One region of the Rhizobium rosettiformans genome, then DNA from elsewhere that is predicted to be linked to it. Evidence: riboswitches for the same ligand, from Rfam matches in the RefSeq annotation. Region 1 holds a riboswitch; each other region holds the start of a gene.
The links. A riboswitch is a leader RNA that binds a small molecule or an ion and turns the genes downstream of it on or off. The one in region 1 is predicted to bind cobalamin.
Positions count from the first base shown of each region.

Region 2: it holds a riboswitch for cobalamin, as region 1 does, so the genes downstream of both, bluB (5,6-dimethylbenzimidazole synthase) here and D4A92_RS11980 (aromatic ring-hydroxylating oxygenase subunit alpha) in region 1, are expected to answer to the same signal.
Region 3: it holds a riboswitch for cobalamin, as region 1 does, so the genes downstream of both, cobU (bifunctional adenosylcobinamide kinase/adenosylcobinamide-phosphate guanylyltransferase) here and D4A92_RS11980 (aromatic ring-hydroxylating oxygenase subunit alpha) in region 1, are expected to answer to the same signal.
Region 4: it holds a riboswitch for cobalamin, as region 1 does, so the genes downstream of both, D4A92_RS06935 (ABC transporter ATP-binding protein) here and D4A92_RS11980 (aromatic ring-hydroxylating oxygenase subunit alpha) in region 1, are expected to answer to the same signal.

Region 1 covers NZ_CP032405.1:2,491,746-2,495,142, reverse strand. The annotation lists gene D4A92_RS11985 (hybrid-cluster NAD(P)-dependent oxidoreductase) at 1-98, opposite strand, end outside; gene D4A92_RS11980 (aromatic ring-hydroxylating oxygenase subunit alpha) at 100-1,344, opposite strand; cobalamin riboswitch at 1,444-1,646, opposite strand; gene D4A92_RS11975 (DUF6656 family protein) at 1,950-2,555, shown strand; gene D4A92_RS11970 (GGDEF domain-containing protein) at 2,572-3,397, opposite strand, start outside.
Region 2 covers NZ_CP032405.1:3,784,342-3,787,738, forward strand. The annotation lists gene D4A92_RS18560 (acyl-homoserine-lactone synthase) at 1-67, shown strand, start outside; gene D4A92_RS18565 (DUF2865 domain-containing protein) at 197-1,252, shown strand; gene bluB (5,6-dimethylbenzimidazole synthase) at 1,209-1,946, opposite strand; cobalamin riboswitch at 1,988-2,177, opposite strand; gene D4A92_RS18575 (TolB family protein) at 2,217-3,053, opposite strand; gene D4A92_RS18580 (hypothetical protein) at 3,073-3,397, opposite strand, start outside.
Region 3 covers NZ_CP032405.1:3,365,271-3,368,667, forward strand. The annotation lists gene D4A92_RS16525 (ATP12 family chaperone protein) at 1-504, shown strand, start outside; gene D4A92_RS16530 (hypothetical protein) at 568-1,386, shown strand; cobalamin riboswitch at 1,453-1,826, shown strand; gene cobU (bifunctional adenosylcobinamide kinase/adenosylcobinamide-phosphate guanylyltransferase) at 2,012-2,542, shown strand; gene cobW (cobalamin biosynthesis protein CobW) at 2,546-3,397, shown strand, end outside.
Region 4 covers NZ_CP032405.1:1,472,113-1,475,509, reverse strand. The annotation lists gene D4A92_RS06940 (ABC transporter substrate-binding protein) at 1-966, opposite strand, end outside; gene D4A92_RS06935 (ABC transporter ATP-binding protein) at 987-1,781, opposite strand; cobalamin riboswitch at 1,984-2,214, opposite strand; gene D4A92_RS06930 (NAD(P)/FAD-dependent oxidoreductase) at 2,338-3,397, opposite strand, start outside.

The sequences.
Region 1 (3,397 bases):
GCTTCCGGCGTGACGGCGACGCATTCCAAGAGATGCTCTCGGTCGGACCAGGGGCGCATCTCATCGACATGGCGATACTGGGTGACGGCGATGTTCATCTCACGCCACCACGGACAGGCGGGCCTTGTCGCCCTGCAGGCGGCCCATCATGAAGTTGGAATACCATTCGACGAACTGCATGACGCCACCTTCGTGATCGACGGAATAGGGACCGGGCTCATAGGCCGGCGAGCGGATACCAAAGGCGTTCTCTTCAACGATCGAGCGGTCCTGGTCGTTGGTCATGTTCCAGACATGGGTCAGCTCTTCCAAGTCGTAATCGACGCCTTCGACCGCATCCTTGTTGACCAGCCAGGTGGTGGTGACGGCGGTTTCCTCCGCCGAGATCGGCAGGACGCGGAAGGAGATCGCGTGGTCGCCGAGAATGTGGTTCCAGGTCGTCGGATAGTGGAAGAGCAGCATGGTGCCGATATGGCTGATCGGCACATCGGCGGAGAGCGGCTTCTTCACGGCGCGCTTGCCGGACATGGTGTAGCTCTCGGCATCCTCTATCAGCGGCATGCGGGCGGTGCGGAACTGGCCCGACGGGTCCATGTTGAACGTGGACGGCAGGCCTGCGGCTTCGCAGCGCGCCCAGTGCTCGGAAATGAACGGATCATCGCCTGCACCCTGGACGCCGGTTGCAGTCGGGGCTTCCGGATAGGTACGGCAGAGCTCCGGATGGTTGCCGGCGCAGTGGTAGCATTCGCGGTTGTTTTCCCAGACGAGCTTCCAGTTGCCCTTTTCGATGATCGTGTTCTTGTGGGCGACCTTGGCTTCCCAGAGGCGATGCGGTCGGAGATAAGGCTCGATGGAAGCGCGGACGGGCGCGAAATCGGCAGGCTCATTGGCGAGGCAGACGAAGATGTAGCCGCCGACGCTTTCGCAATGCAAGGTCTTCAGGCCGAATTCGGCCTTGTCGAAAGTCTCGCCCATCTGGCGGGCGAAGACCAGCGAACCGTCAAGGTCATAGGTCCAGTTGTGATAAGGGCAGACGAGCTTCGCCGCAGCGCCCTTGTCCTTGGTGCAGACGCGGTGGCCGCGGTGGCGACAGGTGTTGTGGAAGGCCCGGATGACCTGATCCTTGCCGCGCACGATGACGACGGGATAGTCGCCGATCTGGGCGGTGAAATAGTTGCCGGCGCGCGGGATCTCGCAGTCATGGCCGATGAACAGCCAGTCGCGATACCAGATCATCTCCATGTCGAGCTTGAAATAGTCCTGGTCGATGTAGAATGGTTGCTCAAGGGAGAAACCCTCGCGGCGGTTCTTCAGCTGGCGCAGCACGTTGGCCTGCAGGTCCATGTCGTCCTCGTGTTTCAAAAATTCGGGGGAGAAGAGAGCACAGCGCCCGCCTTAAGAAGGCGGTGTGCATGGCTATCTCCGGTCGCCCTCCGCAACCTCAAATGTCCGTCTGCCGAGGCTGGTTTCCGGGCTCAGGAGTGGTCCATTTGCGGACCGCGTCGGCGCCTTCCCAGGGTTGCCCCCAGTGGCCTTGTGCCAAAACGCATTCTCCACCACCGTTGCGGGGGCAGCGCCGGATTTTGACCGGCTTCCCGATTTCCCACCCTCCCTAGCAGGGCAGCACCTCGAGCTTGCCTGCATCTAATCACAGGGCGCAGGGCTGCGCTGCATTGCGGAACGACACGGCCCAAATCGTTTGCGACATCGCACAGATGGCGATCTAGGGGAGAGATTTCGGGAATTTCCCATTGTTTTCCGAAGGGTGTGGCGGCGGCATCTTTCCGGCCGCTGAAATCATGGCGCAAACGGGCGATTCAAGGCCATTCTCCGGAATTGCACTGCGGCAAGCCTCGCGAAATCTCGCCGATGTAGAATACCATCAAATCATGATTAACCATGCTGCGTTAAGCTCAAGCAATCAGTCCGGGTACCGTCAGAGCGTCAAGATGCAGAAACTCAGATACTACGCGGCTCCGAAAGCGGAAACGAAGCCGCCGTCGCCATCCAAGGCCGTCCATACCGAATTCCTTCGAACCGGACGGATTTCGCGCAGCCGCGAGGATTGGCTGCCGGACGAACGCCGGTATCTGACCTACGAGGAAGTGGCTGCGCGTACCGGGCGCCGGCTCGAGCGGGCCGCCGAGACGACGCATGAGCGGATCAACGCCTTCCATCGCTCGATCAAGTTTCCCAAGGTCATTTTCCACCGCACGCTAAACAACAGCCCGCATCTGGGCTACTGTCACGTGACGGCGGCGCGCACGAACTTCGCGCAGTATGCCGATGTCAAATGGGCCTTCTACATCGCCAACTTCTTTGCCGAACTCGGTGGCGAAGAGGTGTTCTTCGAGCAGATCAAGCAGAATTACGGACGAATGTATTTCGCCGTGGCGATCAAGCCGGAAGCAGAGGCCAAGTCGATGACCATCGACCGTTCAGTCCGCGACAACGGGCTGCTGTTCCAGACCGTGGATCCGAAAGAGGCGCTGCGAAACGTGCTGATGCTCGGCGCACGAGACGCCGAGCTCAGGAAGATCATCGCAAAACTTTGAAAGTGGACTTCGACGCTCAGGCGCCGAAACCGCCGACCGGCTTCTTCTTGTAGAGCAGCCAATCCTTCGAGACATAATCGCTTGCACCGTAGATCGTCACGGTATCGCCGCCGGCTGCCTTGGATGTGGCGAGCGCCTTTTCGGCGAAGTTGGTGAAGTCGAAGGCGTTCGGGGCCTGTTCGGAATAGCAGATGCCAAAGGACATGCCGAGTTGGCCCATGCGCGCACCCGTCGACGAGCCGACGAAATTGGTGGCCTTGAGCTTGGCGCGGACGAGTTCGACGACGCGGCTGATCTCTTCCTGGTCGGACGTGTAGAGCAGCAGACCAAAGCGGCCTGCATCGAAGCGGCAGGCGAGATCGCCACCGCCGGAGACGGCTTCCAGCACCTTGGCGACCTGCATCAGGAACCGCTCGGCGACCGCCGGGCCCATCTGCTCCTGGATTCGGGCATAGTCGTCGATCTCGCCGATCGCGACGCCGCAGAGCACCGGCATTTCCGGGTTGACGTAGATCTTGGCAACGGCCTTGTTGAAGGCGCGGCGGGAGGCAAGGCGGGTAACCGGATCGACGAACTTCGCGGCTTCGGCCTCTTCGGCCTCGCGCTGGAGGTCGGCGAGCGATGCCGTCTTGTCGACCACCGCGCGCACGACATTGCTGTTCTGGTGGGCGCGCTTTTCGGTCGCGGCCTTCAGCATCTTGATCGACTGGCCGAGCGGCGTGCCTTCGAGATCGGCTTCAGTCAGGATGGTCTTGGAGGCATGGCCGATGACGCGGCCGTAATCGGTGAGCGAAATCTTCTCTTCGTTCAGCAGGCTGATGAAATTGCTCATCTCGGCGCGA
Region 2 (3,397 bases), 1.3 Mb from region 1:
GGTGGCCGCCATCGACGGCAGCGTGCTCGAAGCGCCGATGACCCTGACGGCAGCGCAGGCCGCCTGACGCGAGACATGGCGGATGGCCGCTCGTGCTTCCGCCACGTCATCCGTCATTTTCATTTGGCCGTCACTCGGCTATCTTCAGATCACAAGGGTCGTCATATGCCTTGCAAACGACAACTGGGATCCGGATGTGCCGAGCAGGATAGTCAGTTCCATTGCCTTGCTGATCGCCCTCGGCAGCGCGCTGCCGAACGGGGCTGAAGCCTCGGCGCTCTGCGAGCGACTGCGCGACAGGCTGGTTCTGGTCGAACAGGGCGGACAGTCGCCTGAAATCAACAGCTATGCCAGTGCCATAGCCCAGCAGAACCTCGAACTGCGCAAGGCGCGCCAGGATCAGCGGCGGCTGCGCTGCCTGACCTCTTCCATAGTCCAGATCCGCCCGGATGGCGGCAATGACTGCAGCGATCTGGCATCAGCAATCTCCCGGATGGAGGCCAATCGCGACATCCTGGCGGCAAGACTTGCCGATCTCCGCGAGAACCGCGCAGAAGATGCGCGAGCAGCCCTGGTCACAGCACTTGAAGCGAATGGCTGCGGACCGGATCAAGCGGCTTACCCGGAGGACGCCGAACGCATCCCTTACCTCGACACGCTGACGGAACCCTATCGCCCGGACCGGGCAGCCGAAGCCGCCTATTCCGCACCGCCCCCGCAGATCAGCATGATGCCCAGCGGCAATGTGCGCACGCTGTGTGTGCGTACCTGCGATGGCGGTTTCTTCCCGATCTCGTCACAGACCTCGGCGATGAACTTCGCCCGCGATGCGGCGCAATGCCAGCAGATGTGTCCTGGCACGGAGACGGAGCTGTTTTTCCACGCGCCGGAGCGCAGCGAGACCGTGGACATGATCTCGGCAGTCAGCGGTCGCCCCTATCGCGATCTGCCCAACGCCTTCCTCTACCGCAACCGGCGCAGCGATGCGGAACCCGCCTGCGCCTGCAACCTTCAGCAATACTACCAGCGCATGACGCCACGTCCGGCCGTGCCGGACTACCAGTCCTCCGTCATCGAAGTTGCACCGAGAAAAAGAGAGGCTGCGTCGGCGACTGTACCTGCTACGGAGCGCGTACTGGATGAGGCCAGCCTCAACGTCCGCCGCGTTGGCCCTGCCTTCCTCCCTTCCGACAAGGGAACGATCGATCTCAGGAACCCGGCGACATCAGGTCCACAGCCGCTGCAGGAGTGATCGGCCGTTCCGCGATCTGCCCCCAGCTCTCCTCGAAGATCAAATCGTCGAGCGGCATTCGCTTGCGCCATCCCTTTACCTCAAGCTCCGGCGTCGCATAGAGTTCGTCGACATAGCCGAGGCAGAGGTAGCCAATGATCTGGATCCGCTCCGGAATGCCAAGGAGCGCCTTCACCTCCGATTCGTGGAAAATACTGACCCAGCCGAGCCCGACCCCTTCCGCACGGGCGGCAAGCCAGAGATTCTGGATGGCGCAGACAGTCGAGAAAGCGTCCATTCTGGGATCATGGGTCCGTCCAAGCACAACGGGCCCCGCACGATCCGGATCGCAAGTGACGCAGATGTTGAGCGGCGCCTTGCGGATGCCTTCCAGCTTCAGCGATCGATAGGCGTCGCGCTGCTCGACCGGAAACATCGCCTCCGCCTCTTCGTTCGCCCGTCGGAACGCCTGCCAGATCGCCTCGCGCTTTCGAGCAGAGCGGATCAGCAGGAAACTCCATGGCTGCATGAAGCCCACGGAGGGAGCGGCATGCGCCGCCTCAAGCAGTCGTCGTACCAGGTCGTCCGGCAGCGGATCGGAAAGGAACTGGTCGCGGACATCGCGTCGCGTGTGAATGGCCCGGTAGACGGCCTGTTTATCCTGATCGGCGAAAGGCGCCGTCCGGACGAGGAACTCGTTCGGTCTGTCGTGCATCGTAATCCCCACAATGCGCAACCACCCGCCGTCCACGCGGGAAAGGTCTATCTCGCCAGGCCGGTCTTCTGACTGGGCATCATCCAGGATGCGCGCCTTCCCGGATCGCTCCAGTGGCCGGGTTTCCCCTTGCGCATCAAGTCCGCCTCACAGCGTTGGGCACGTGCCGGATTTTCGCCGGCTTCCCGATTCTCTCACCTAACGGCAAGCACCTGACTTAGGATCAATACCGCAAGAACCAGCAGCGGGACAGACCCGAATGCGACAGGCTCAGGCCTCGACCGGGAAGTAGCGGACAAAGGCGAAAGCCGATCCGTCCGGCGCCCAGTTCGGCACATTGATCGAGCCCTGACCGCCGAAGAACTCGATGAGTGTTTCGACATTGCCGCCATCGGCATCCATCAACCGAAGCCGTACCTGCTTGTCGCGCGGATGGCCTTCGACATCGGCATCGTAGGAGAGGAAGAGCACCTTCTTCCCATCCGGAGAGGGATGCGGGAACCAGTCACCATAACCGTCTGAGGTCAGCTGCTGCAGGTCGCTGCCATCGATGCGCATGCGCCAGATCTGCATGGTGCCGGTCCGGCTGGAGTTGAAATAGATCCACTGACCATCAGGCGTATAATCGGGACCATCATTGTGCCCTTCGCCGTTCGTCAGCCGCCGCTCGGCCCCGCCCTTGGTCGAGATGGTATAGATATCGAAGGCGCCGTTGCGCTCGCCGCAATAGGCAAGCTCCTTACCGTCCGGCGACCAGCCGTGCCAGTAGGATGGCATTTTGTCGGTGACCTGGCGCGGCTCGTCGTCACCATCACCCAGCAGATAGATGCAGGACTTGCCGAAGAGCGTATGGTCGGAGAAAGCGATCGAGGCGCCATCCGGCGAGATCCCGTGATCATTGTTGAGACGCACGGCAAAACCCGTGTCGATCAGTTCCGGTTCGGGATCGTCTTCATCGAGCGGCAACGCATAAAGAAGACCATCGCCGTTGATGACCAGAAACTCGCCATCGCGCGACCAGTTGGGCGCCTCGACGAGGTCATCCGTCTGCCAGACGACCTCGCATTCTCGGGTCGTCATATCGTAGATCTCGACCGAACTGCGCATCATGGTCTCCTTGGAAGAATCAATCAGCACCTGAGCGATTTTCCATCGTCTGGCGCAGTTTGGCGAAGATCGCCCGGCCCGTCTGCTCAATGTGAGCATTGCGCCATTCGGTGTAGAAACCCCAGATCAAGCTGACGATCAGCGTGAGGAACCCGATGCCGAGCATCTTGAAGCTCCCGTCCCACAGACCGTAGCAGCCGATCGCCATCGAAGGCAGGAAGTAGGCTGCGCTTGAGAGCGTCCGGTAAACACCGCCATCCTGATTGTCATGCGCTCCGACAGCAAAGATGTAGCTGCGCTCTTCCGCCGTGAAATCAGGCAAAGCAGCCCGGGCGTCGCGGTTC
Region 3 (3,397 bases), 870 kb from region 1:
AATACCGCCATCGACGCCGTTTCGAACAGTCTGGACGAAGTGTTCGACGAGATCGTCCGTTTCGCAGGCACTGATCTTCTCTGCTACCGCGCCGACGGCCCGAAAGAACTGATCGACCGTCAGTCGGCTCGCTGGGACCCACTGCTTGGCTGGATCTCGACCGCGCACGGCGCCCGCTTCATCCTCGTCGAGGGCGTGATGCATCAGGAGCAACCGAAGGAAGCCATTGCTGCTTACGCGCGCGCTCTCGAGCGTTACCGCGATACTTTCCAGATCTCCTGCCTCAACGTGGTAACCACGCTGACGGGCTCGGCTGTGCTGACCCTTGCCTTTGCCGAGGGCGCCTTCGATCTGGACGAAGTCTGGTCGCTTGCCCATCTCGACGAGGACTGGACCATCGAGCATTGGGGTTCTGATGCCGAAGCCGAAGCGCGTCGTGAGGCCCGTTACGGCGAGTTCGCATCGGCAGCGTCACTCTTCGCGACCCTTCAGGCGGCAAGTTAACTCTACACTAACCATAAATGGCGAATTCTCGGGCAGGTTCAGAATCACCTGTCCGGGGTCGTCATGTTCGCTTGCAGCCTTCGCATTGCCGTCGCCATGGGCTTCGCCCTGCTGCTCGCATCCTGCTCTGTCTTCTTCGGGCGCAGCATTGACCGTCCATTGGTCTACTACGTCCGCAACGTGACGGTCATGGCCGATGCGCGCATCCCGCTCGACCTCATCGAAAGCGTCGATCGCCGTGTCTCCGCTGCGATTGCAGCAACGCGTCCTCCTGCGGGTGCCGAGCGCGTCGTCCTGCTGGTCAAGATCGATCGCCTGGGATTTGGCGAGGGCGCCCGTCGGCGTCTCGCCCAGGCGAAGTTCACGGTAACAGCGACATCGGTCGAAACCGGGCAACCGGTCGCCCAGGGCGTATTCACCGTCAACAGCCCAACGGACGACCCGCGTTGGGCGCGTCAGGCGCTGGCGGAAGAGGTCGCAGCCCGGATCCGCTTTGCCTTCTCCCTGACCACGCCGCGTGTCCGCAAGCCCCTGCCGCAGCGAACCATTTCCACGCGGCTCGCTTCGGAACCGCCGCCGATAATTGTGCCGAACGCTCGGGCGGCATCGCCACGCGCTGCCTCGGCAGCGCCGCAGGCGGCGCCGCGTAAGCCTTCTGCTCTGACTACCCAGAATACGGCAGTTCCTCCGCCACCGCGTGAAATGGCGGCACCACCCGTGGCCGAGGTGCAGCCGCCGCAGCCCGCAGCCCCCGCACAACCTGCGCGTCGCGCCGCCGACATCGGCAAGGGTACGCCGGTCGAACAGGGAGCCGTGGGTACCATTCGCCTGCGGCCGGATTGCGACCCAGCCGTCACGCCGGACTGCTCCGCAAGCCCTTGATCGACCCTCGTGCGCAATGACGCAGCTCTCCGCCGCAGCTGTGATTGACTCGGCTTCGACCTCGGCCTAATCCTCGTGCTGGATGGTTTCCGAACGGCAGAGATGTTGTCCGGAGAGCAAAAGGGAATGCGAAGGCGTGGACCCCAACCGGGCACGCCGAACGCAGCCGACCCCGCGACTGTATTGCAGCGAGGGTTCTCCATCCGCTCTGCCGTTTCAAGTGGCAACAGGTCGCAGGGTGCGGCCGGCCGCTGAAAAACGGCAGGACGGAAAAGCCACTGGGGTGGCAACACGATCAGCCGGGGCAGGACGCCTCTTATTCTACGAATCGTCCGCTCTTTCGTGTTGCTAGCTAACCCTGGGAAGGCGAGGAGAACCCGACGGTCCTTTAAAGACCACGACCTGCGAGCCAGGAGACCTGCCATCCACGGGCATGGTGCCCACACTGGGGAGGTCTCCCCGTTGCCAGCACGGAGGTTGTCGTGGCGACACATTGTTTCGACGGGTCCTTGCGGTCCCGTGGATGTCCGTCCGTATCTGCGGGCAGGGCATCTCCTGATATTTCGTGCATGTTTGATGCATGCGCAGCAGGGCATCTGCGCGCGGTTGGGGGCCATGGCACTCCATGACCGCATCCCAATCCCGATCCATCCTGGTTCTCGGTGGCGCACGCTCGGGCAAGTCACGCTTTGCCGAGGGATTAGCGCGCGATACGCGCTTCGACAGGTTTTACCTCGCCACTGGCCGTGCCTGGGACGACGAGATGCGCGCCCGCATCGAGAGCCACAAGGCCGACCGAGCCAATGACGGCTGGACGACGCATGAGGAGCCGCTGGATCTCGTCGGGGTACTGAAGACGCTCGACAAGCCCGAGCGGGTGATCCTCGTCGACTGCCTGACGCTCTGGGTCACCAATCTGATGATGGAGGAAGGCCGTGACGTCGACGCAGACAGCGCGGCACTCGCCGCCAGTCTTGGGGAACTCAAGGCCACCATCATCTTCGTCTCCAATGAAGTCGGCCTCGGCATCGTGCCCGAAAACAAGATGGCCCGCGCCTTCCGCGACCATGCCGGCCGTCTCCACCAAGCCATCGCCGCAGAGGCGGCTGAAGTCTATTTTATCGCGGCGGGCTTGCCGTTGAAAATGAAGGGTTGAACCATGTTGCAGCAAAAGATCCCCGCCACCGTCATCACCGGCTTCCTCGGGGCCGGCAAGACCACCATCATCCGCAACATGCTGATGAATGCCGGCGGCAAGAAGATCGCGCTGATCATCAATGAATTCGGCGATCTCGGCGTCGATGGCGATGTGCTGAAGGGTTGCGGCGCTGACAATTGCACCGAAGACGACATCATCGAACTCACCAATGGCTGCATCTGCTGCACGGTTGCCGACGACTTCGTGCCGACCATGCAGAAGCTGCTCGACCGCGACGTGAAGCCCGACCATATCGTCATCGAGACCTCAGGTCTCGCTTTGCCGCAGCCGCTGGTCGCCGCCTTCAACTGGCCGGATATCCGCACCCGCGTCACTGTCGATGGTGTTGTTACCGTCGTCGACAGCGCGGCTGTTGCCGCCGGTCGTTTCGCCGATGACCACGATGCGGTTGCTGCCCAGCGCGCCGAGGACGACAATCTCGACCACGAAAGCCCGATCGAGGAACTGTTCGAGGACCAGCTGACCTGCGCCGACCTGATCGTCCTCAACAAGACAGATCTGCTGGATGCCGCCGGCATCGCCGCCGTACGCGCCGAGGTGACTGGCCGCACCAGCCGCAAGCCCTCGATGATCGAGGCGAAGAACGGCGAAGTGCCCTCGCTCGTGCTGCTCGGCATTGGCGCCAGCACCGAAGACGACATCGAGAACCGGAAGTCGCATCACGAGCTGGAGCACGAGGCGCTGCATGCCTCGGGCGAAGACCACGATCATCATCACGATCACGACGAATTTGAAAGCTTCGTCCTGAAGCTTGGTGCGATCAAAGACGCGTCCGATTTCATCGATCGCCTG
Region 4 (3,397 bases), 1.0 Mb from region 1:
GCGCGGATGGAAGGTGTTTGCGAGCCGCTCGATTGCCTGGACATTGCGCGGCCCCGGTGTTGCCTCAACATATTCCAGCACCACGAAGCGATCCTGCTTGACGGCATCGAGATTCTTGAAGGCCGGGTTTTCCTTCATGAAAGCGATCTTCTGTTCGGCCGTGACATCGCCGTAGTTGACGATGACGACGACTTCCGGATTGCGCTCGATGACCGGCTCCCAGGACACTTCCGTCCAGCTCTTTTCGACGTCTTCCATGATGTTCACGCCGCCTGCGGCTTCGATCATTGCGGTCGGAATGCCGAAGCGACCCGAGGTGAAGGGCTTCTCGGTGCCGGAATCATAGACAAAGACGCGGACCGGCTTTTCGATGCCGCCGATGCGGGTGGTGATGTCGTCCAGTTGCTTGCGGTAGCCAGCAACCAGGGCCTCGGCGCGGTCCTCGACGCCAAAGATCTTGCCGAGGTTCAGCAGGTCGACGAACATGTCGTCCATCGTCGGCTTGTTCTTCGCCATGATATGGATGCAGGACTCCGTCAGCTCGTAGACCTTGATCTTGAAGGGCTCGAGCGTTTCGGGCGTCACCTCGCCGCCAACCTTCATGCCGTAGTTCCAGCCGGCGAAGTAGAAATCGGCATCGGCGTTCAGCAGCACTTCCTTCGTCGGGTATTTCGGCGAAAGCTCCGGCAACTCCTTCACACCTTCCCGCAGCCCCTCATCCAGCGTCTTCCAACCGGAGATCCCGGTGTAACCGACCATGCGGTCCTGCAGTTTCAGGGCCAGCATCATCTCGGTCAGGTTGACGTCATTGGAGATCGCACGTGCCGGAGGGGCGTCGAACGTGACCTCGCGATCGCAGCTCTTGACCGTGACAGGATAGGCGAAGGCCGAGGAGGCGGCGAAGACCGAGGAGGCGGCGAAGACCGAGGCAAAGAGCGTAGCAGACAATAGAAGACGGGAAGCCATATGGGCGGATCCTTTCAAAATCAGGTCAAGGCAAGGGAAAAGGAAAAACGATGGGATCGAGCGCCCTCCGCCTGTTGACGGGCGGCGAGGACACCGAAGGTTCCGGACAGGGCCTGTTCGGTCAAAACAGCTTCCGGTGGGCCGAACGCATTCATCCGGCCGCCATGCATCAGGGCAATATGCGTTGCAAACTCGGCGGCGAGGTTAATGTCGTGCAGGGTCGTGATGATCGTCAGGTTCAAAGCGCCGAGCAGATCGAGGATCTCGAGCTGGTGGCGGATATCCAGATGGTTGGTCGGCTCGTCGAGTATGAGGATTTCAGGCTTCTGCGCCAGCGCACGTGCCACCAGGACACGCTGCTTCTCACCTCCCGACAAGGTCGAGAACTGCCGGTTCGCCAGCCGCAGCAGATCGAGATGATCGAGCGCGTGCTCTGCTTCGGCTCGGTCTTCTTCGCTCCAGCCCGCAAGGCCTTCGCGCCAGGGAACGCGCCCCATCATCACCACGTCGCGGACGGTGAACGGGAAGTCGCCCGGCATTTCCTGCAGAACGACCGCCACCCGACGGGCAAGCTGGCGGGCACTCATCTGCCAGATATCCTGACCGTCGACCTCGACGCGCCCCTCCAGCGGGCTAACACCGCGATAGAGGCAGCGCAGAAGCGTGGTCTTGCCAGCCCCGTTCGGCCCGACGATTGCCAGCCGGTCGCCGGCATCGAGGGAGAAGGAAACGCCTCGGACCAAAAACTGGGATGACTTCGGCCCCCAACCGATATCGGTGACCCGGATCGGGCAGCCCTTGCTGGTACAGCTCATGGGCGGACCTCATCGAACGACGAAACGCCGAGCGTTACGCCATGGCCAAGGCCGATCGCCCGTCCCTGCGCGTCATGATCTGGAAGGTAATGCATGCCGTTCCTCCGCAGGATTTCTCCGGAGGCAAAATGGCGTGTGGTCGGCGCGCCAGGAGGCGCGGCGCAAAAGCCAGTTCGTATCCATCGGAACACCCCGTCCGCTTCGTTCTCTTCACTTGACGGCAGGTCTCCTGGCTCACGGATATGCGCTCTCCATTTGCCTTCCCACGGTGACCCGCAGTGGCCCGGCGCTTTCACGCCGCGAGAATGGACAGCAATCCGCTTACAGTTGCGGGGGCAGCCACGGTCTTGGTCCCTATTGGGTCGTCCTCACCGTGTTCCCTATTAATCCCCTCGGAGTCATCCGGCGGGGAACCGTCACTGCTTGCATAGGACCTGCAGCCCCTGGCGGTCAAGCCTCGATCTTCTTGGTTATGTAATATCGTAACGTCTATAGATCTCAGATTGGGTTGTCTACTGTGAAACAGCGTCTACCCTCAGCTCGTCAATGAAAGCCGCTATTTGTCAGGGGCGATGAAGTTTTCGTCGATCAGGCGCGCGCCTCTCTGGCGGGTGGTGTAACGCCAGATCCACTGAACGCTCACAAGCAGGCGTTTCTCGAAATTGACCAGCAGATAGACATGGACGATCGCCCAGAGCAGCCAGGCAAAGCGGCCTTTGAGCTGCCAGGTACCGAAGTCGAAAATGGCTGCGTTTCTGCCGATGACCGCCGTATTGCCGCGGTTGTGGAAGCGGAAGTTCGGCACTGCCGCACCCTTTAGGAGGCTGGCTTTGAGCGCTTTGCCGAGGAACGTGCCCTGTTGTTTGGCCACCTGAGCGAGGGCGGGCAATGCTTCGCCATCTTCGTCCAAAGCCAGCGCGGTATCGCCAATGGCATAGACTCCCTCTAAGCCATCCACCGAGAGGTCCCGCGCCACCGGTAGGCGCCCGCCCGGGCCCGGCGAGATGCCAAGCCAGTCAGCGGCCGGTGATGCCTTCACGCCGGCTCCCCAGACGATGCAGCTCGCCGGCAGGAATCTGTCCTTCACCTGCACGCCCTCGGCGGTCACGTCTTCGACGGGCGTGTTCAGCCGGATATCCACGCCGATGTTCCGGAGGTAGTCGGCCGCGTAATCCGAGAGGTTCTCGGGGAAGGTTGCCAGAATACGCGGACCGGCCTCAACGAGTACGACATGATGCTGCTCCGGTCGCAGGCTGCGGAAGTCGCGCTCGATCATGAAGCGACCGAGTTCTGAAATGGCGCCGGCCATCTCGACGCCGGTCGGGCCACCACCGATGACCACGCTGGTCAAGAGGCGGCGCTGCTCTGCCTCGTCCTGGCTTCGCTCGGCCTGTTCGAAGGCGAGGAGGAGGCGGTGACGGATCTGCCGGGCTTCGTGGATCGATTTCAGCCCCGGCGCATGTTTCTGCCAGTCCTCATTACCGAAATAGTTGTATTTTGAACCCGTCGCGAGGACGAGGCGATCGTAGGGAATTGCCGCCCCATCGGCGAGGGAGACCGTCCGGGCGGTCGGATCGATCGACACCACCTCTCCCATCAGCACATGAATGTTATCC